DNA from 2 places in the Lysinibacillus sp. Ag94 genome. Region 1 is predicted to be linked to the other one. Evidence: predicted binding sites of a transcription regulator. Region 1 holds the regulator's gene; the other holds the start of a gene.
The links. Region 1 encodes CtsR, which represses protease genes until heat stress. Its sites were predicted from a motif close to ATGGTCAATAAAGGTCAAACA; they were not measured.
Positions count from the first base shown of each region.

Region 1 (10,625 bases):
ACATCCGCCGGAGGCTTTAATTTATTTCAGCGGGTGTTTGTACACCCGCTGAAATAAATTAAAAGTGCATGTCAGAACATTGCCCAACATGCACAAGCTTTTTTATAGCTCTCTAAAGCAAGCGGTCAATGCATCCTTTATCGTTTCCACACCAACTATCTCAATACCTTGTGGGAAATCCCATCCACCTATATTCGAAGCCGGTATGAAGGCCCGTTTAAATCCGAGCTTTGCTGCCTCAATCACACGTTGTTCAATACGAGATACACGACGCACCTCGCCTGTCAAACCTACTTCCCCAATAAAGCAGTCCGTTGCTCTGACAGCTTGATCCTTAAAACTTGAAACGATGCTTGTCAACACCGCTAAATCAATTGCAGGCTCATCCAGTTTCACGCCGCCAGCAACTTTAATATATGCATCCTGCGCCTGTAACATGAGGCCCATTCTCTTTTCAAGAACAGCCATAAGCAGTTGTACACGGTTTTGATCGACACCTGTTGCCATTCGTTTTGGATAATTAAAACTTGTTGGTGTTACAAGTGACTGAATTTCAACTAGAATTGGCCGTGTACCTTCCATTGAGGCTACGATTGTTGAACCTGCCGCTCCCTGTGAACGCTCCTGTAAAAACAACTCAGACGGGTTTAACACTTCCTTTAAGCCCCCCTGAAGCATTTCAAAGATAGCAATTTCATTCGTAGAGCCAAAACGGTTTTTTTGGCTGCGTAAAATACGGTGATTATGATGTCGTTCTCCTTCAAAATACAATACCGTATCAACCATATGCTCCAATATACGTGGCCCTGCAATTTGGCCCTCTTTTGTTACATGTCCAACTAGGAAAATTGCAATTCCCTTTGTTTTTGCAATTCGCATAAGTTCTGCTGTACATTCACGCACTTGTGATACACTACCAGGTGCACTCGTTACCTCTGGATGAAAAACAGTTTGAATCGAATCGACAATAACAAACTTTGGCTGCACATCGTCAATAGTCTGATTTAAAAACTCTAAATTCGTCTCAGAATAGATATACAGCTCCTGTGACATCACCCCTAAACGTTCTGCACGTAGCTTTGTTTGACGGATGGATTCCTCACCAGAAATATAAAGCACGCGATGCCCTTTATTCGAAAGCAACGCAGATACTTGTAATAACAACGTCGACTTCCCAATCCCAGGATCTCCCCCAATTAATACAAGAGAACCTGGCACGATACCTCCACCTAACACTCGGTTAAGCTCACCCATTTCTGTTGCAACTCGTGATTCCTCAGCTGCTTCAATCTGCATAATAGGGAGAGCCTTTTGAGTAACCGTAGCAGAATGTTGGAATGCCCCTCGTGGCCCTTTCGCGACCACCTCCACCTCTTCAACCATCTTATTCCATTCCCCACACCCTGGACATCTTCCCATCCATTTTGCGGATTCATAGCCGCAGCTTGAGCATACAAATTTTGTTTTTTTCTTCGCCAAAATGCATCCACCTCGAATATTTGTTCTTATATTTATTGTACATCAATTTAAGCCTTGGCGTAATTGCGTCTAGATTTTTAATTGTGCCCGCATAATTTATTCCTTTTATAATCGTCCGAAGGGGTTTTGGGCCAACGTGATGGTGGTCACTCAGTCGTTACCACAGAACGTGGCGCTCTTAGACTAAGTTCCTCTATTTCAGTAGGTGTTTGGAACCCTCTAAAAAGGAACCACCTTCAAAAATTTTAAATGACGATAAAAAAGAACAGCTTGGCACTATGCCTTGCTGTTCTTTTCAAATAAACATTTAATGGGCAGATGGGGGATGAATGCCCCTCGCTGTTGAAGATTATTTAGAAGTAGAAACTTCCTCTTTTTTCTTCACAACAAACTCTTCATTCACGTAATCAATAACAACTTGATTACCCTTCTCTACATTGCCTTTCAGCAGTTCTTCCGATAAACGGTCTTCTACTTGTTTTTGCAACGAACGACGTAGTGGGCGAGCACCGTATTGAGGATCATAGCCTTCCTCTGCAATTTTCTCGAGTGCCGAATCCGTTAACTCTAACGAAATGTCTTGCTCCTTCAGACGTTTTGTTAAAGCATTCGCCATCATTGCGACGATTTCTTTTAAATGTTCTTTTTCTAGTGAGTGGAAGACAATCATTTCGTCGATACGGTTTAAGAACTCTGGACGGAATGCTTTTTTCAATTCCTCGAGCATTGTACCCTTCATATCTTTATACTTCGTATCAGTACCACCTACATTAAAGCCAAGGTTTTTCTGATATTTTAAAGCATCTGCACCGACGTTTGAAGTCATAATAACAACGGTATTGCGGAAGTCGACCACTCGACCTTTAGAATCTGTTAAACGGCCATCTTCAAGTACTTGAAGTAAGATATTGAAAACATCTGGATGTGCCTTCTCAATTTCATCTAGTAATACTACTGAATACGGTTTACGACGAACCTTTTCTGTTAGTTGACCGCCATCATCAAAACCTACATAGCCTGGAGGTGAACCAACTAAACGGGAAGTCGAATGTTTTTCCATGTACTCAGACATATCCACGCGAATCATTGCGTCCTCATCGCCAAACATAACCTCAGCTAGTGCTCTGGCAAGCTCTGTTTTACCAACCCCTGTAGGGCCTAAGAAAATAAATGAGCCAATTGGTCGTTTCGGATCTTTCAAGCCAGCTCTCGCGCGACGTATTGCACGAGAAATTGCCTCTACTGCTTCTCCTTGACCTACAACTCGTTTGTGTAACTCTTCTTCAAGTTGTAATAACTTAGACGATTCTTCTGACGCAATTTTCGAAACGGGAATTCCAGTCCACATAGATACTACCGCTGCTACATCATCCACTGTCACTTTTGACTCGGCTTTACCTTGTTCTTCCTTCCAGTTTTTTCTTGTAGTTTCGATTTCATCTTTTAGTTTTTGCTCTGTATCTCTTAATGATGCTGCTTTTTCAAATTCTTGACCTGAGACAGCTGCATTCTTTTCAGAGCGCACATTTTCAAGCTTATCTTCAAGTGCCTTTAAGTTTGGTGGCACTGCGAATGAACGTAAGCGGACTTTAGAACCGGCTTCATCGATTAAGTCAATCGCCTTATCTGGTAAGAAACGATCAGAAATATATCGATCACTCATTTTTGCTGCCGCTTCAATTGCTTCATCAGTAATTTTCACACGGTGATGTGCTTCATAACGATCACGTAAGCCTTGAATAATTTGAATTGCTTCTTCTACAGTTGGTTCATCAACTTGAATTGGTTGGAAACGACGCTCTAATGCCGCATCCTTCTCAATATATTTGCGATACTCATCTAGTGTCGTTGCACCAATACATTGCAGCTCACCACGTGCTAAAGATGGTTTTAAAATATTTGACGCATCTATGGCACCTTCTGCACCACCCGCACCGATCAATGTGTGCAATTCATCGATGAATAAAATAACATTTCCTGCTTGGCGAATTTCATCCATTACCTTTTTCAAACGGTCCTCAAATTCACCACGATATTTTGTTCCAGCAACAACTGTCCCCATATCAAGTGTCATAACACGTTTATCACGAAGAATTTCTGGGACTTCATTATTAATAATTTGCTGTGCCAAGCCTTCAGCAATAGCTGTTTTACCAACACCTGGCTCCCCGATTAATACAGGGTTATTTTTTGTACGACGTGATAGAACCTCAATAACACGTGTAATTTCCTTGCTTCGACCAATGACTGGATCTAAAGTGCCTTCACGAGCAATTTGCGTTAAATCACGCGCAAGGCTATCTAATGTTGGTGTATTGGCAGCCTGTGCAGCTTGTTGACCAGATTGAGCATTATCGTTATTACCTAATAACAATAGCACTTGCTGACGAGCCTTATTCAATCCGACACCAGCATTATTTAATACACGGGCCGCTATACCTTCACCCTCACGAATAAGCGCTAATAGTAAATGCTCTGTGCCGATATAGGAATGACCTAATTTACGTGATTCATCGACTGATAGTTCTATTACCTTTTTAGCACGAGGTGTGTAGTGGACAATTGGGCCAACATCTTCTTTACCTTTCCCTACAAGCTCTTCAATACCTGATTCAATCATTTGGGGACTAATATCAATGGCTTCTAATGCTTTTGCAGCAATACCGCCACCTTCACGGATAAGCCCTAATAGAATATGCTCTGTTCCAATTGATTCGTGTTTCCAACGAATTGCCTCTTCTTGTGCAAGCTGTAATACTTTTTGCGCGCGTTGTGTAAAACGATTAAACATCAAATGAATCCTCTCCTTTTCTCCGAATAATAGGCTTACTCATATTTTCTCGAGATAGTGCCTCACGAAGCATTTCCGCTCGTACGCGATCTCGCTCAGTAGGTGGCAAAACGTCACCTGCGTAATTCTGTAAAAATCCAGGTTGCATACTAACAACACATTCGTTTAATTTAGTCGCTTTAATACCTTCAATTAACCGTAAATCTACTCCTAAACGAACATTGGAAAGACAGGTAGCAGCCTCCTCACTCGTTAAAATTCGAGCATGTGTTAATGTCCCTAAAGCACGGTATACACGATCTTCTAAGGCAAGCTCTGCTTTTTCCATTAACTTACCTCTTGCATGTCGTTCTTTTTGAATTATTTTTTCAGCGACACTTTGGATATCGGCTAAAATATCATCCTCTGTTTTCCCTAGTGTAATCTGATTTGACACTTGGTAAACATTCCCTATATTTTCACTACCCTCCCCATATATTCCTCTTACCGTCATTCCTAATCGTGTCATCGCATTAATGATTTGATTCATCTGACCCGTAAGAGTAAGGGCAGGCAGGTGCATCATGACAGATGCTCGTAAACCAGTACCAATATTTGTTGGACAACTTGTTAAATAACCAAATGTATCTCGAAATGCGTAAGGCAAAGCTTTCTCTAAGGTACGATCAATTTTATTGGCTTGCTCGTATGCCTTTTGAAGTTGAAAGCTCGCCGTCATACATTGAATGCGTAAATGGTCTTCTTCGTTCACCATAATGCTAGTTGATTCGTCATCAGATAAGAGCATGGAGCCAACTCGCTCTTTTTTTGCAAGCTGAGGACTAATCAAGTGCTTTTCCACAAGTATTTGACGCTGTAAAGACGTTAAGTCTTTAATAGCAAAATATGAATAATTTTCTCGAAGTTCTGTACTATCCTTGATTGCATGTGTAACTGCGTGTTCCACCTGTAATGCTTCATCCTCTGTAAAGGCTAATGGAAAACGATAACCATCTAAATTTCGAGCAAGGCGAATGCGTGTACTAATGACAATATCTGAATAATCGTCCTCTACACTCATCCATATCGGTGTAGCACGCTCTAAAAATGACTCAATCATCACGACACATCACCACCTTCAAATTGTAGCTGCTTCTCAAGTTCCTTCGCTTCATCACGAAGCTTTGCGGCCTCTTCAAATTGTTCTTCATCTACAGCAATCTTCATACGTTTACGAATATCTTCAATTTGCTTTTTGATGACATAGACATTGTTTTGGGCACCGGGCATTTTTCCTATATGTTGAGGACCAGCCTGTATACGGTTAAAGAGCTTCGGTAAGTGTTCACCAAAAGTGTCATAGCAGCTAGGGCATCCAAACTTACCTTCTTTTAAAAATTGTTTATACGTAAATCCACATTGTGGGCATGTTTGCGGTTGTGGTGGTGCCTGCTGTTTTTCACCCACTTGTTGTTGCTGCCATGTAGGGGAGCCAAACCAATTGGATAATAACTGCTGAATAGATATTGGCTCTTGCTTAAATTCAGCATGAAATGGATGGAACTGCGAGGCACAGACGTCACAATAATGATGCTCTACTTTTTGACCATTTTGAATTTGTGTTACGGTAACTGTCGCATTACGCTGCTTACAATGTTCGCATATCATTCCCATCACCTCTTTATTTGTGCTGTTCATATTTAATCGTTGTTAGCATCGCTCGTAAAATTCTTGCTCGAATAATATCCCGTAACGGGAGTTGCAAATCGAGAGTTGAGCGATCAACTGCTGCTAACATTAATTTCGCTTCTCGCTTAGAAATTACCTGCTCATCAATTAGTCGATACACTAAATCTTCTGCCATTGTTTGCGATGCCCCACCTTCTATTTGCGAGAGGACATCATCAATCAGATCAATTTGTGAATTCGCGCGGACACGTAAAATTCGAATGTATCCACCACCACCACGTTTGCTTTCAACAAGATAACCTCGCTCGACAGTAAATCTAGTATTGATTACATAATTTATTTGTGAGGGCACACATTGAAATTTATCTGCGATTTCACTACGTTTTATTTCAATATGCCCTTCTCCACCTAATTCAAGCACTTGCTTTAAGTAGCCTTCTATGATGTCTGATATATTACGCATTTTAGGAATACACCTCGCTTACTTCACTGACTTTGACTATCTTTGACTTTCTTTGAGTATATTATACAAAACGCTTGAAAATAATTGCAATTATTTCGCACTTAGAAAAAATTAATTATGCCTATGCCAGGAATAATTGCGTCCGGAATCGGCTTTGGTGTTAGGCGAGCAGGATGTTTTTTGCCCGGAAGCGTAGCGTCAGCAGCTTGATGCAGGTCAGTTAGCCGTTATCGTATGGAAGCGATGATTTTCAACTTATTTCTGCAGATGTTTGGACAACCGCTGAAATAAGTTTCTTAGTTATAAGATGCCCTTTTCAGCTATAGAAAAAACGCAAGCATATGCAACTAGCATATACTTGCGTCTATAAAAATTATACCCATCGACCAACTATTGGATAACGCCAATGCTCATCAGATAGAGCCTTCACAATACCGATAATTGGTGCAATAAAATACATGATACCAAAAACAATTAAGAACGGTATACCAATGATTAGGAAGCTTAAAATCCCCGAAATTGTCATCAATACCCCCATCACAACTTGGAACAATAAGGCCTGCACGGAAATACTTTTTACCTCTTCATCTGAGCTAATTAAGAAAAATATAATCGGTACTAACCATGGCGCAAAAAACGCACTTGCGTGTATGATTACCTTAGACCATTTAGTTTCCATTTATATCAATCCTTCCATTTAATTTTTTATTTTATGTACTACTATTTACGGATCTATTTCTTAAATAGTTTCAAATATAAATTGGATTTTAAAATTTTTTTGAAAGGCATGTGATAACTGATGGAATTTAATAACAAACTTGCAAACGAATACGAAAAAGGTATTCGTCGCACGCTCCCTAGCTATGATGCAATGCTACGTTTGACACAAACCTTTTACCAATCTGCGTTACATGAAACAGCTGAATTTTTAGTAGTTGGCTCCGGAAGCGGCAATGAGATTTTACAGCTTGCTGAGAAAAGTCCTCATTGGTCATTTGTTGGTATAGATCCGTCAGAAGCGATGCTACAAATCGCTGGTGAACGTTTAAAATCTCTACCTAATAATATTTCTTTATATCAAGGAACTATACTGGATACTCAGTTACCTGCAGTGAAGTTTGATGCAGCAAGCTGTGTATTAGTGCTTCACTTTATACAAGATGATCAGGAGAAGCTTGCAACATTACAAGAAATAGCGAATAATTTAAAGCCTGGTGCTCCCTTTGTCCTCGTCTCAAAATATGGGCAGCAAGGTTCCTTAGAAACTGAGCTACAATTTGATTTATGGCGTGCTTATTGGCTACAGCATACAAAGCTAACACCATCGGAAGTAGCAGAAATGGAGAAATCGATACGTTCTCTTTCATTTATGCGTGAAGAGGACATTTTAGCACTATTACAGCAGGCAGGTTTTACAAAACCATCTAGATTCTTTGCGACTACTTTATTTGGTGGTTGGATATGTTATAAAGAAAGTTTGTTGTGAAGATATATACACCTGTTAAGCTATAATTAACAGAATTGAGGTGAATGCTGTGATACGTACAATTGGCATTACAAAAGACCAAAAGCTTATAAAGAATTTTCCGCTTGAAGATATACACAAAAACGAATTTGAATGGTACTGGGTCGATTTTAATTGTCCGACCGATGAGGAAGAACTACTGTTAGATACATTTTTCCATTTTCACCCACTCGCTATAGAAGATTGTTTAATGCGTTTACAGCGGCCAAAGCTCGATTTTTATGATGATTTCCACTTCTTTGTTATCCAAAGAGTTAACGAAGAATTAACAGCTGAAGAAGTAAACATTTTTGTTTCTAATAAATTTATTGTTACATTTCATAAAAATTCAGCACCGGAGATAGATCGTGTACAAATGATGTTGGAAAAACAGCCAAAGAATTGGGAACGTGGCACAATCTATTTAACATACCAGGTAATCGATAAAATCGTTGATAACTATTTCCCGCTTGTCTATAAGATTGAGGATCATTTAAATGCACTAGAAGATGAGCTTACCTATCAAAGTAACCTTAACGCTATGAAAATTGTGTTTGAATTCCGTAGTGATTTGCTTGATCTACGTCGCACCATATTACCAATGCGTGATCTATTATATCGTATCCTTAACTCTTACCGATTTTCACTAAATAAATCAGAACGAGCTTATTTCGGAGATATTTACGATCATCTGCTTAAACTCACCGAAATGATTGAATCCAACCGTGAGCTCACTGCAGATATGCGTGATAGCTATATGGCGATGAGCTCTAGTCGTATGAATGGCATCATGATGACCTTAACAATTGTTTCAACAATCTTTATTCCGCTAACATTCATTGCCGGTGTTTATGGCATGAATTTCGAATATATGCCAGAGCTACACGGGAGATTTAGCTACTTTATCGTACTCGGAATTATGATTTTTATCGCTTTATTTATGCTGGCAGTCTTTAAGCTTAAAGGCTGGTTCAAATTATTTAAACCTTAATTCCTTCGGGACCATCGTCATTGATGACGAGAAGTACCCGCGCAAAGCGTTTACTCGCACAACATACTAAAGGCACCTGAGATTTTTCTAAGGTGCCTTTCCACTGTCAGTAAGGACCACGATCATCAATTTTATGTTCGCCTTGCTGTGGAAATAAAAAGTAAGCGAGTACCCCAGATACTATTGTTGCACAGATAGTAATTAATAGTTGCTCTAAGTCTGGTACTTCAGCATAGTAGTTTCTTAACATGTAAACCGAGCCAATCGCTACAATTACCATAACCGGAATAACAAATTTGAAACGCTTCTTTTCCATGTAATACCTCCTCAAAACTATTGTTACGTTCAATCTAAACAGTTCGTATTTTACAGGTTTCCTATTTTAAATTCAATTTACCTATTACCTTTTTAATAGTCTATTTCATGACTTTTAATCGACAGTCGTCTATAATGCCTATAAAAAATAAAGAAATACACTAAAATTTTAACCAAATTCACGACAAAAAATAGTAGAATAGACTAAATACCATATATTCCGAAAAATTAACAAACTAAGCAATTCGATTTTTATATACTACTATGCATTTATAAAGAATGGAGCAAACAGACAATGAGTTGGTTTACAAAAAAGAACGATTCTAGCTACTCAATTACATTAGCACCTGAAAATTATAAAAACAATGTACAATTGGATGTATCAAACTATCCAAAACTTCAAAAACAGTTGCAACTATTAGATTTAACAATTGAGGATTTAGCCATCATTAAACAACTACAGCCTTTAGCTAAAGATTTAGTTCCTGAAATGGTGGATAAATTTTATGCAGCTATTAGTTTAAGCCAAGATTTGTTAGATATTATAAACAGAACGTCACAAATCGAACGTTTAAAAGTTACTTTACATAAGCACTTGAGTGATATTTTCGAAAGTCATATTAACAACGCTTATATTGATGAACGGAAGGCAATCGCTGAAACCCATGTTCGAATTGGTCTACAATCAAAGTGGTATATCGCCTCATTTCAGTCATTAACAACAACATTTACACGCTTTACAAATGAGTTGGATTTATCGAAACATGATGCCATACGTGCTATCAATGCCTTCTGCAAAATCATTAACTTCGAGCAGCAGCTTGTAATCGAAGCCTATGAAAAAGAAGAGGAACGCATTCGAGCAGCAGCTGATGATACAAAACACGCACTTGTTACTACCATTCAAAAAACAGCAGAGGAGCTCAATGGGATTAGTGAAGAAACAGCAGCCTCTTTATTAGTCATTTCTTCTCAAACGGACGATATCGCAGTAGCGACTAAACAAGGCTTATCCTTCGTTGCTGATACACAAGAAAAATCCAGACGCGGACAGCAGCAGCTACAAGATCAAAATGATTTAATACAAGTTATTTTGCAAAGTGTAAACAGTCTTGAAGTTACGATGAACCAATTACGCACATCTTCTCAAAAAATATCAGAGATTGTAGGGCTAGTTACGGGAATTGCCGATCAAACCAACTTATTAGCATTGAATGCTTCTATCGAGGCAGCCCGTGCAGGTGAGCATGGTAAAGGTTTTGCTGTTGTAGCAGAGGAAGTTCGTAAGCTTGCAGAAGAGACAAAAAATGCGGTACAAAATGTTTCTCATCTCATTAGAGAAACAGAAAGTAATATTACAACAATGTCTAATTCAGTTATTAACGTGGATCAAAAGATTCAACATAGCGTAGAT
Region 1 is NZ_CP096780.1:4,518,060-4,528,684, forward strand. Features, by position in the region: gene radA (DNA repair protein RadA) at 103-1,479, opposite strand; gene MY533_RS21500 (ATP-dependent Clp protease ATP-binding subunit) at 1,829-4,273, opposite strand; gene MY533_RS21505 (protein-arginine kinase McsB) at 4,263-5,372, opposite strand; gene MY533_RS21510 (UvrB/UvrC motif-containing protein) at 5,369-5,917, opposite strand; gene MY533_RS21515 (CtsR family transcriptional regulator) at 5,931-6,401, opposite strand; gene MY533_RS21520 (DUF4870 domain-containing protein) at 6,775-7,080, opposite strand; gene MY533_RS21525 (class I SAM-dependent methyltransferase) at 7,201-7,887, shown strand; gene corA (magnesium/cobalt transporter CorA) at 7,937-8,896, shown strand; gene MY533_RS21535 (hypothetical protein) at 9,003-9,212, opposite strand; gene MY533_RS22250 (globin-coupled sensor protein) at 9,507-10,625, shown strand, end outside.

Region 2 (10,625 bases), 750 kb from region 1:
TATAGATATATTATCATATCGAGTTTCAGTATAATTGCAACATAGGAATGTTTAACTTTATTCAATAAGTACTCAGCGAATAAAGAGTACTCTTGAATAAAGTTAAACAGAAAAAAATAGGGTATTTATTTTCAAATTACTACTTATCTAGGTTAATTTCAAGCGATCGATGAGTATTTTAGCGATGCCATCGTCATTATTGGTTGTAGTAATTTCATTGGCAATATTTTTTAATGCAGGAATGCCATTGCCCATTGCTACACCGATGCCTGCATAATCGATCATTTCTAAATCGTTATCTTCATCACCGAATGCAATAATACGCTCGCGTGGGATTCCTAAATCTTTTGCTACATGAGCGATTCCTACTGCTTTATTTAAGCCACGGCGAACAATTTCAATAATGTGAAGCGGTGCACCCCAACGACGATGTTCGATGACCTCTGCATGAACAGCCTGTAAATGATCACGAATAATCGTGGAATTTACATCATTCGCTTGAATTAGTAAACTTGTTGGGTCATCAAGTAAATGAGTATAGAGATCCCCAAGAGTAATTTTTGGATTCCCCATATTAAAAATATTTAATATCCGTTCATCTTCTGTATGCACATAAATATCGTCCTTAATCTCAGCAATGATATTTTCGTATTCATAGCTCTTAATGGAATCGACGACATCATGCACTACACCTAAATCAATAGGAGTATGCATAGTTTGCCAAGCAGCATTTTTTGGGTGGTGGACGTAAGCACCATTAAAATTCACGATGGGCGTTGTAAGGCCAAGCTCGTGATAGTAAATATCACTCGCACGATAAGGACGACCTGTAGCAATCATCACTTGATGGCCTTGTTCTTTTGCCTGCAATAATGTTTTTTTAGTTTTTGTTGAAATTTGTTGTTGGTCCGTTAATAACGTACCATCTAAGTCCAAAACGATTAAATGCGGTTTCATAGCTTATTGCCCCTTTCCTATAATTTGAATAGTATCTCTTTGTCATCCATTCGTCAAAATTTTGTCACAGTGAGAAAAGTTTGCTAACATAAAGATGAGACAAAAATTGGGAGTGACAAAGATGATTGTTGAAAAAGAATTGTGGGGAAATATTCCTTTATTACATATACATACGGAAAGTATGAATGAAGAAACCCCGGTAGTGATTTTTTTACATGGCTTTATGAGTGCAAAAGAACATAACTTACATTATGCATACCAATTAGTAGGCAGGGGGGTGCGTGTCCTATTACCAGATGCAAAATTACATGGCGACCGTAGTGAAGGTCTATCTGAGATGAAAATGAGCTTACATTTTTGGGATATCGTTTTAAATTCTATTCATGAAGTTGAACAATTATATAATGAATTAAAGAATAAAAAATTATTACTGAATGATAAAATTGGCGTTGCTGGTACATCGATGGGTGGAATTGTAACATCAGGCTGTTTAAAGCGTTATGACTGGATTAATACAGCAGCAGTATGTATGGGTGCGCCAGGGTTTCTTAAATTAGCGGAGTATCAATTACAGCAATTCGCTAAAAGCGGTGTAAAATTGCCAATGTCCGAAGAAGAAGTACAACAAACGAATGAGCTTCTTGCTAAATATGATGTCAGCCTAACACCAGAAAAATTCGCAGGAAGACCTGTGTTATTTTGGCATGGGGAATTAGATAAAACCGTTCCTTTTAATGAAACGTATAATTTTTATTTATCTTTACGCAAATACTATGAACAAAATCCAGAAGACTTAAAATTCTTAGCAAATAAAAGAGCGGGCCATGCTGTGTCTCGAGATGGCATGTTAGCAGCAACTGAATGGCTTGCGCAGCATTTGGCATAATAAGATGCATCTGCTATGATTAAGTTAACACTGTGACGGAAGGAGAAATACAGATGGATCAAGATATGAAAGACAGCCTGTTAGGTGCATTAGAAAATGTAATTGACCCTGAGCTTGGTATTGATATCGTCAACTTAGGTTTAGTATATGATGTAGAGTTAGATGAAGAAGGTGTAGCAACTGTTACAATGACATTAACTTCTATGGGTTGCCCGCTAGGACCTGTTATTGTTGATCAAGTGAATACAGCTTTAGGTGAGCTTCCAGAGGTAAAAAGTACAAATGTCAACATTGTATGGAATCCACCTTGGTCAAAAGATAAAATGTCACGCTATGCAAAAATGGCATTAGGTGTACGCTAAGTCCACTATAAAGCAGATAAAAAATCCCCGCTTGCAACAGTAAGCGGGGATTTTTGCATCAAAAAACTATTGTGCTAATCAAATTAAGGTGTCATATAAAAATAGGGCTCCTTGGCAAAACGAGGGGTTGATTTCCGTTCCGGCTAGGCGCTTTGTAGCTGACGCTTCGCTTTCGCTACAGAAAACATTTGTAGCTGACGCTTCGCTTTCGCACAGAGAAAAGCTTCCTGGTGGCGTCCGGTGAGCCGCTTCACTCGCTTTGTGATCTGATCCCTGAGGAGTCGCCCAGTCTGCACTCCAATCAACTGAATCACATGATGTACGTTTTAACAAAATAACACCCAACTTTTTAGTTTTATCGGAACACTTTTAGGAATTATCGCCCAACTTTTAAATTTTATCGATAAACTTTCACGTTTTATCACCCAACTTTTCATTTTTATCGACATCCACCTTCCAAAGAGCAAATACACAACTTTAACAAAAAGGTTTCGTCTGCCGAAAACGAAGTGTCAGCGGCAACAATATCTACGCTATCGCTGATTTCCGTTCCAGGCTACTCGACGCTCGCCCACAGGAAAGCGAGTAGCCTGGAACGGAAATCTCCCTCATAATATACACAACGATTTCCTTGACTATTATAAAAAATCCCCGCTTACAACTCATAAGCGGGGATTTTGCGTATAACGATTTAATCAATACGACATATTTGTAACGGACAATTCTCACAGGCAATTTCATCCTTTAAAAATTGTAAATCGTGAATGGTAATATAACCTTTTTCGAAGGATATAATATTTCGCTTCTTTAAGTCATTAAGCATGCGATTAATCATTTCGCGACTCGTCGCACATAAATTAGCGATTTCTGTATTTGTTAATGGGAGGTCAATATAAATAGTGTCATTTTCTAAAGGCTTACCATAAGTATTTGAAAGGCGGATGAGTGTTGAAAATAAAGCGCCCTTTTTACCATTTAAAACTAAATCGCGCAAACGACTTTGATGTTTTAAATTTTCTGTTTGCAACCACTTCATATATTCCACCATTAAATTAGGTTGTTCTACTAGTAAAAGTTCCAATGATTCACGGCTTAGTACATATAAACTAGAGGGTTCTAAAACTTTAGCAGTCATAGAATTATACGTAAGTTTACAAAATAATGAGCCTTCTCCAATAATACTATCTGGACCACAAATACGAATGGTTAATTCCTTCCCATTCTCTGTTTCCTGGCTAATCGAGATAGCTCCTGTTTTTATATAATAAATTTCTTGCGCACGTTCGCCCTCTAAAAAAATTTTACTATCCTTATTTACTTTAATAAAAACACCGTGCTTTTGAAAAAGATCATGAAATTTTTCTTGCATTATAACCATATTTCCAACACATCGCTTTCTTTTTGTAAAAGATGTCTAATTATTACAAAAGGATGGTGAACAATTTCGATACTAAATCTAAGAAACATACTTTTATTATAACGTAATTTTCCAGTTATAAGGGAAGAAATTTTAGGGCTAATTCTTTGCGGAGGTTTGTCGTGTGTTGTAAAATAAAGTTAGTCAAAAAAGGTCAAACATTTTTTTGTGAAACAGAATGGCAAACGAGATTCCGCTTAACATTATTGAAAGGGAGTGCTAAATATGCAATTTCAACAAACAGATGACAAAAAACCATTAGAACAATTTGGACGTAATTTAATAGATGAAGTAAAAAACGGTAAAATGGATCCGGTAATCGGACGTGATGAAGAAATTCGGAATGTCATTCGTATATTAACACGCAAAACGAAAAATAACCCTGTTTTAATAGGTGAGCCGGGGGTTGGTAAAACAGCAATTGTAGAAGGGTTAGCCCAACGTATCGTAAAGGGTGATGTGCCTGAGGGGTTAAAGGATTGCATACTGTATGAGTTAGATATGAGTGCTTTGATAGCAGGTGCTAGTTACCGTGGACAATTTGAAGAGCGCTTAAAAGGTGTTTTAAAAGAGGTAAAAGACTCCGAGGGGCGCATTATTTTATTTATCGATGAAATTCATACAATTGTTGGTGCAGGTAAAACAGATGGTGCGATGGACGCTGGGAATATGCTGAAGCCAATGCTTGCACGAGGTGAGCTACATTGTATCGGGGCTACAACATTAGATGAATACCGTATGTATATTGAAAAGGATCCTGCTTTAGAGCGTCGTTTTCAACAAGTGCTTGTACGTGAGCCATCTATTGAAGATACCGTTTCTATATTACGAGGCTTGAAAGAGCGCTTTGAGTTACATCATGCAGTACGTATTCATGACCGTGCGATTGTAGCGGCAGCAGAGCTTTCAAATCGTTATATTACAGAGCGTTTCCTGCCAGATAAGGCCATCGATTTAATCGATGAAGCATGTGCGATGATTCGAACAGAAATAGATTCCATGCCACAGGAGTTGGATGCAGTAACGCGCCGTATTATGCAGCTCGAAATTGAGGAGCAAGCGTTACGTAAAGAAAAGGACGAGGCAAGTAAAAAACGTCTAGAGCAACTTAGTGAGGAATTAACAAAGCTGAAAGAATCCTCAGAGGGCATGCGTAAACAATGGGAAACAGAAAAAGAAGCGTTACACGGCATTCAGAAAAAACGTGAAAAACTTGATAAATACCGTCGTGACTTAGATGAAGCAGAAAGTAAATATGATTTAAATAAAGCTGCCGAACTACGTCATGGTAAAATTCCTACACTTGAAAAGGAAATTCAAGAGATGGAAAAACAATTAGAGAATGGTACGGAATCACGTATTTTACGTGAAGAGGTAACAGCTGATGAAATCGCATCTATCGTTTCACGCTGGACGGGGATACCGGTGACGAAATTAGTAGAAGGTGAGCGTGAAAAATTATTACGCTTAAAAGATACATTGCATGAGCGTGTAGTCGGACAAGATAATGCTGTACAGCTTGTTACAGAAGCGGTGTGGCGTGCTAGAGCTGGTATTAAAGACCCGCATCGACCAATTGGTAGCTTTTTATTCTTAGGGCCAACAGGTGTTGGTAAAACGGAGCTTGCGAAGGCACTAGCGGCACAGCTGTTTGATTCTGAAGATCATTTTATTCGCATTGATATGAGTGAATATATGGAAAAACATAGTGTATCACGTCTTGTAGGGGCACCTCCAGGCTATATTGGCTATGAAGAGGGTGGTCAATTAACAGAAGCTGTTCGCCGAAATCCATATTCAGTAGTGTTATTAGATGAAATTGAAAAAGCACACCCTGATGTTGCAAATATTTTACTGCAAATATTAGATGATGGACGCATTACGGATAGCCAAGGTCGTATGGTCAACTTTACGAACACAGTGATCATTTTAACTTCTAACATTGGCTCAAGCTATTTAATGGAAGCGAAGGAAGACGATGTTGCAGTTGAGGATTTAGTGATGGCTGCACTGCGTCAACACTTTAAACCAGAGCTGTTAAATCGTATGGATGATATTATTATGTTCCATGCATTATCAGATGAACACTTTACTGCGATTGCTTGGAAATATGTCGAACAGCTTGTCAAACGAGTGGCTGAGCAAGACATTACTTTACAAGTAGAACAACATGTAATTGACTGGGTTGTAGAACAAGGAGCAGATGCTCAGTTTGGCGCTAGACCACTAAAACGCTTTGTGCAACGCTATATTGAAACTGCGGTTGCAAAAGAATTGCTTCGAGGTGAAGTATTACCAGGTGAAACATTGCACATTAGAATGCATGATGGTCAGTGCATAGTTGAAAAATAACAAAAAAACCTGTTCCGCATTGAGCGAAACAGGTTTTTTCTAGTTGAATTAATGATTGTCTGCAGCTTCTGGAGTTGACTCGTTTGGAATAACTGCTCCGATGATGAAAACAAGAATTGTAAATACAACTGATGTGACAACAGCAGTTTGGAAATCAAAATCAACACCAAGTACAGAACTTACTACGTAGTTTAACATTGAAACTAGTAGGAATGACCATATGAATGTTACGATATATTGCATTAATTTCACCTCAACCGAACTTTTTTATATCATTATCATATCATAACATAAATCGAAAAAAAAAAAACCTTTTCTGTGAAACATGGCGAATTTGTCACAACGATAATTCTAATTTGTACTTTCATGCAATTTCATTGGTATCGGCGAAATTCGAAGACGTTGTAAATGCTGATGCTAGAGAGAGTCCGTGTTGTTTGAATGTGGAAAAATAATCGATTGGTTCATGCCTACTTTCGATTTCCAATTTCACCACGAAGTGTATCTTTTCTTTGATTCTACATTAATGGCAGGTAATAATTATTATCATTGTTTTAATGCGTGAAGAAGTTATAGAGAAAAGTATTAGGAAAAATTAACGTGGTTCATACTCGCTGCCATTTTATTTTATGGTGAGCGTATGGTTATCTTTTATTCAAACTAATGTTGAGTTTTAAGGTATCTCATAGCGAATTGGGTCATCTGTGCATTGGTCATTTTTGATTTGAAACTTTTTTACATATCATTCGTATTATAACTAGACAATTCGAATTGATAGAACTGAAAAAAGGGAGAAATAAAATTTTGAACCATTGAATGAAACAATTACTTTTTGTGATTTACTTCATTACCATAGCGGATGCGTATTACTCAACGTTGTTTATTGAACCGAAAGCACCACCGCAACACCAGACCATTAAAGCGTCAGCCATTACGTTCATACAACTACGGTAGCAAACCTAATAAAAAGAAATGTACAACACGTCGTTTGAAACCTTCTGTACGGCAACACACCAAGCAATTTCTTCAGAGCATAAAATGTTCCAAAGAGAAGATGATCCTTAACGACCTATTAGAGCATAGATTGGACATACGCAGATTCATGCGAGAGCCACCTTTCATCTTTTTACGCTATCGACTTTTACGTTGTTGATAATTCATCTATTAACAAGGCTAAAGCTGCAGATTTATTGCAGCTTTTTTTTCATTAACCGCCATTTTTATATTTTTTCAGCAGTTTCACTTATTCCTAAAAGTAATGCTTTTTCTTGCATGATTTCCGGTGCGGATGGGTGATTCCTTAGGATTTATCGGATGCCCCAAGTCGGAACGTAAATCAACCCCACGTTAGTAATAAGGAACGTTAAATTTAATTCATCTTGCACCAATACTTCATTATGAGTTATAATTATGACCAGTTACTAATAATTGATAGTAAGAAAGCAGAGGGGTTGCTAAATGAACGCTGGTATTATAGGAATTGGCAAATACGTTCCGGAGAAGGTCGTTACAAATTTTGATTTAGAAAAAATGATGGACACTTCAGATGAATGGATTCGAACTCGTACAGGGATTGAAGAACGCCGTTTTGCTGCAGATGACCAAGAAACTTCAGATTTAGCAGTAGCTGCTGCAAAAGAGGCTATTGCAAAAGCAGGTATTACACCAGAGGAAATAGGCTTAATACTTGTAGCAACAGTAACACAAGATCAAAATTTTCCAAGTGTAGCATGTATGGTTCAGGAGCAAATTGGAGCAGTTAATGCGGCTGCGATGGACCAAGCGGCTGCTTGTTCAGGATTTATATATAGTTTAGTCACAGCAAAGCAATTTGTAGAATCAAATGCTTATAAATATGTCTTAGTAGTAGGTGTTGAAAAACTATCGAAAGTACTTGATTGGGAAGACCGAAATACCGCTGTGTTATTCGGTGACGGTGCAAGTGCAGCAGTCGTTGGTTCAGTATCAGAAGGTAGAGGTATTTTATCATTTGAGCTTGGTGCAGACGGTACAGGTGGAAAGAATTTGTACTTAACACAGCAGGACACAATCGCTATGAATGGCCGTGAAGTATTTAAGTTTGCAGTTCGTCAAATGGGTGAATCTGCAGTAAACGTATTAGAAAAAGCAGGTTTAACAAAAGAAGACGTAGATTTTTTAGTGCCGCATCAGGCGAATATTCGAATTATGGAATCTGCTCGTGAGCGTCTAGAACTACCACCGGAAAAAATGTCGAAAACGATTCATAAATATGGGAATACGTCGGCAGCGTCTATTGGTATTTCCTTGGTAGATGAGCTTGAGGCAGGTAAAATTAAAGATGATGATTTATTAGTACTTGTTGGATTTGGCGGTGGCTTAACATGGGGTGCCGTTACAATTAGATGGGGAAAATAAAAAACGAAAAATGCTTGAGGGGAGTAAGACAATGAGTAAACGACGAGTAGTAATTACAGGAATTGGCGCAGTTACACCACTAGGGAATAGCATCGAAGAAACATGGACTAACATTAAAGCAGGAAAATCTGGCATTGGCGAGTTAACACGTTTAAATAAAGATCTTTTCGCAGCGAAAATTGCCGCTGAAGTGAAAGACTTCAATATTGAAAAGTATATTGAACGTAAAGAAGCTCGTAAAATGGATCGTTTTACACAGTATGCCTTAGCAGCGTCTATCATGGCGATGGAAGATGCACAATTAACAATCGATGAAGAACTAGCACCACGAGCAGGTGTCTGGATTGGCTCAGGAATCGGTGGTATGGAAACATACGAACAGCAATTTTTAACATTCCAAGAGCGCGGAGCAAGACGTGTAAGTCCATTCTTTATTCCAATGATGATTCCAGATATGGCTTCAGGTCAAGTGTCGATACATTTGGGGGCAAAGGGCATTAATTCTTGTTCAGTAACTGCTTGTGCTTCAGGTACAAACTCCATTGGGGATGCTTTTAAAGTAATTGAGCGTGGCGATGCAGATGTTATGATTTCTGGTGGTGCAGAGTCGCCAATCGTGACGATGGCAGTAGCAGGCTTCTGCGCAAATACTGCATTATCTTTAAATACAGATCCAGAAACAGCTTGCCGTCCATTCGATAAGAATCGCGATGGTTTCATCATCGGTGAAGGTGCGGGTATTGTTATTTTGGAAGAGTATGAGCACGCAAAAGCACGCGGTGCAAAAATCTACGCAGAAGTTCTTGGCTATGGTGCTACAGGAGATGCACATCATATTACCGCTCCAGCTCCAGAAGGAGAAGGTGCTTCTCGTGCAATGATGCAAGCTTTAACTGATGGCGGCGTAGAAGCTTCACAAGTAGACTATATTAACGCACATGGAACAAGTACACCATATAACGATTTATTTGAAACACAGGCAGTAAAAACAGTCTTTGGTGAACATGCCTATAATCTTGCAATGAGTTCTACAAAATCAATGACAGGTCACTTATTAGGTGCAGCTGGTGGTGTTGAAGCTATTTTCACAGCGCTCGCACTTAAAGAAGGCATTTTACCACCGACAATTAATTTAACAGAGCCAGATCCAGATTGTGATTTAGATTATGTACCGAATGAAGCTCGAAAAGCAGAGATTAAATATGCTATGAGTAACTCACTTGGGTTTGGTGGACACAACGCTAGTCTACTATTCAAAAAAATCGAGGAATAATAAAGTAAAACTTTAATCAGTGGGGTTTCATCTCCCACTGATTTTTATAATTCACCATTCGGGCTTTTACAGGCAGTTAATTAAGGTGTCATCATATTAAATAAAGTTAAGGCTTTTCCGCAAAACGAGGGGTTGATTTCCGTTCCGACTGGGCGCTTTCCTGGGGGCGTCCGATGAGCCGCTTCACTCGCGGTGCTCGCTCCAGGGTCTCGGGCCAACACGATGTTGGTCACGAAGGCGTTATCACAGGATGTGATGCTTTTAGCCTTCGTTCCTCTATCGCTGATCCCCAAGGAGTCGCCCAGTCTCCACTCCAATCAACCGCTCTGCAGCAAAACGTCTTTATATGCGGAAAAATAGTGGCAGTAACAACAGATGTACAGTCGCTTCACTGCTATAAGTCTATTCTGTTTGATTAGTCTTTCAACAACATAAAAAAACGTCAGCCTAATTTACATGGCTGACGTCTTTTTTTATAGTTTTGTGAATAGATGATAATTAAGAAGAAATAGAAAGGATGCCCTTATCTTGTTCCGACTCTTTTTATTTTTAATGAGCTACGGCTTATTGATTCTCTCAGTAGGGAATCTCATTTTGTATTTGAATTATCGGACGCTCGGCTATTCCTGGCTAGTAGTTTTTAAGTTCATGGCACAAACATCAGCATTTTATATGGCCATTGGATCAGCCGTTGTGTTATGCGCTGTTGTGCTTGATCTTGGTTATGATAAAACGATAAATGAAAAAGATAAGATGTAACTCTTACGTTACTCTCTTTTTGGCCAAGCTCTTACAATCATCTTTATGATAAAGTCTTCTTGTTAGCGACGTGTACGACCAAGGCCCATAGCTTCTTCCATGCGTTTTAATGTAGCACTTGCAATTGCATTTGCCTTTTCAGCACCTGCATCTAAAATAATATCTAATTCTGAGGATTCTACCAAATTATAGAACTTCTCTTGAATTGGCGTTAGGTGATCA
Region 2 is NZ_CP096780.1:634,655-645,279, forward strand. Features, by position in the region: gene MY533_RS02760 (Cof-type HAD-IIB family hydrolase) at 148-957, opposite strand; gene MY533_RS02765 (prolyl oligopeptidase family serine peptidase) at 1,079-1,843, shown strand; gene MY533_RS02770 (metal-sulfur cluster assembly factor) at 1,897-2,205, shown strand; gene MY533_RS02775 (Crp/Fnr family transcriptional regulator) at 2,897-3,574, opposite strand; gene MY533_RS02780 (ATP-dependent Clp protease ATP-binding subunit) at 3,848-5,974, shown strand; gene MY533_RS02785 (YjzD family protein) at 6,023-6,217, opposite strand; gene MY533_RS02790 (beta-ketoacyl-ACP synthase III) at 7,433-8,371, shown strand; gene fabF (beta-ketoacyl-ACP synthase II) at 8,403-9,644, shown strand; gene trpS (tryptophan--tRNA ligase) at 10,466-10,625, opposite strand, start outside.
Region 2: the regulator CtsR is predicted to act here: its motif matches at 3,763-3,783, upstream of MY533_RS02780 (ATP-dependent Clp protease ATP-binding subunit).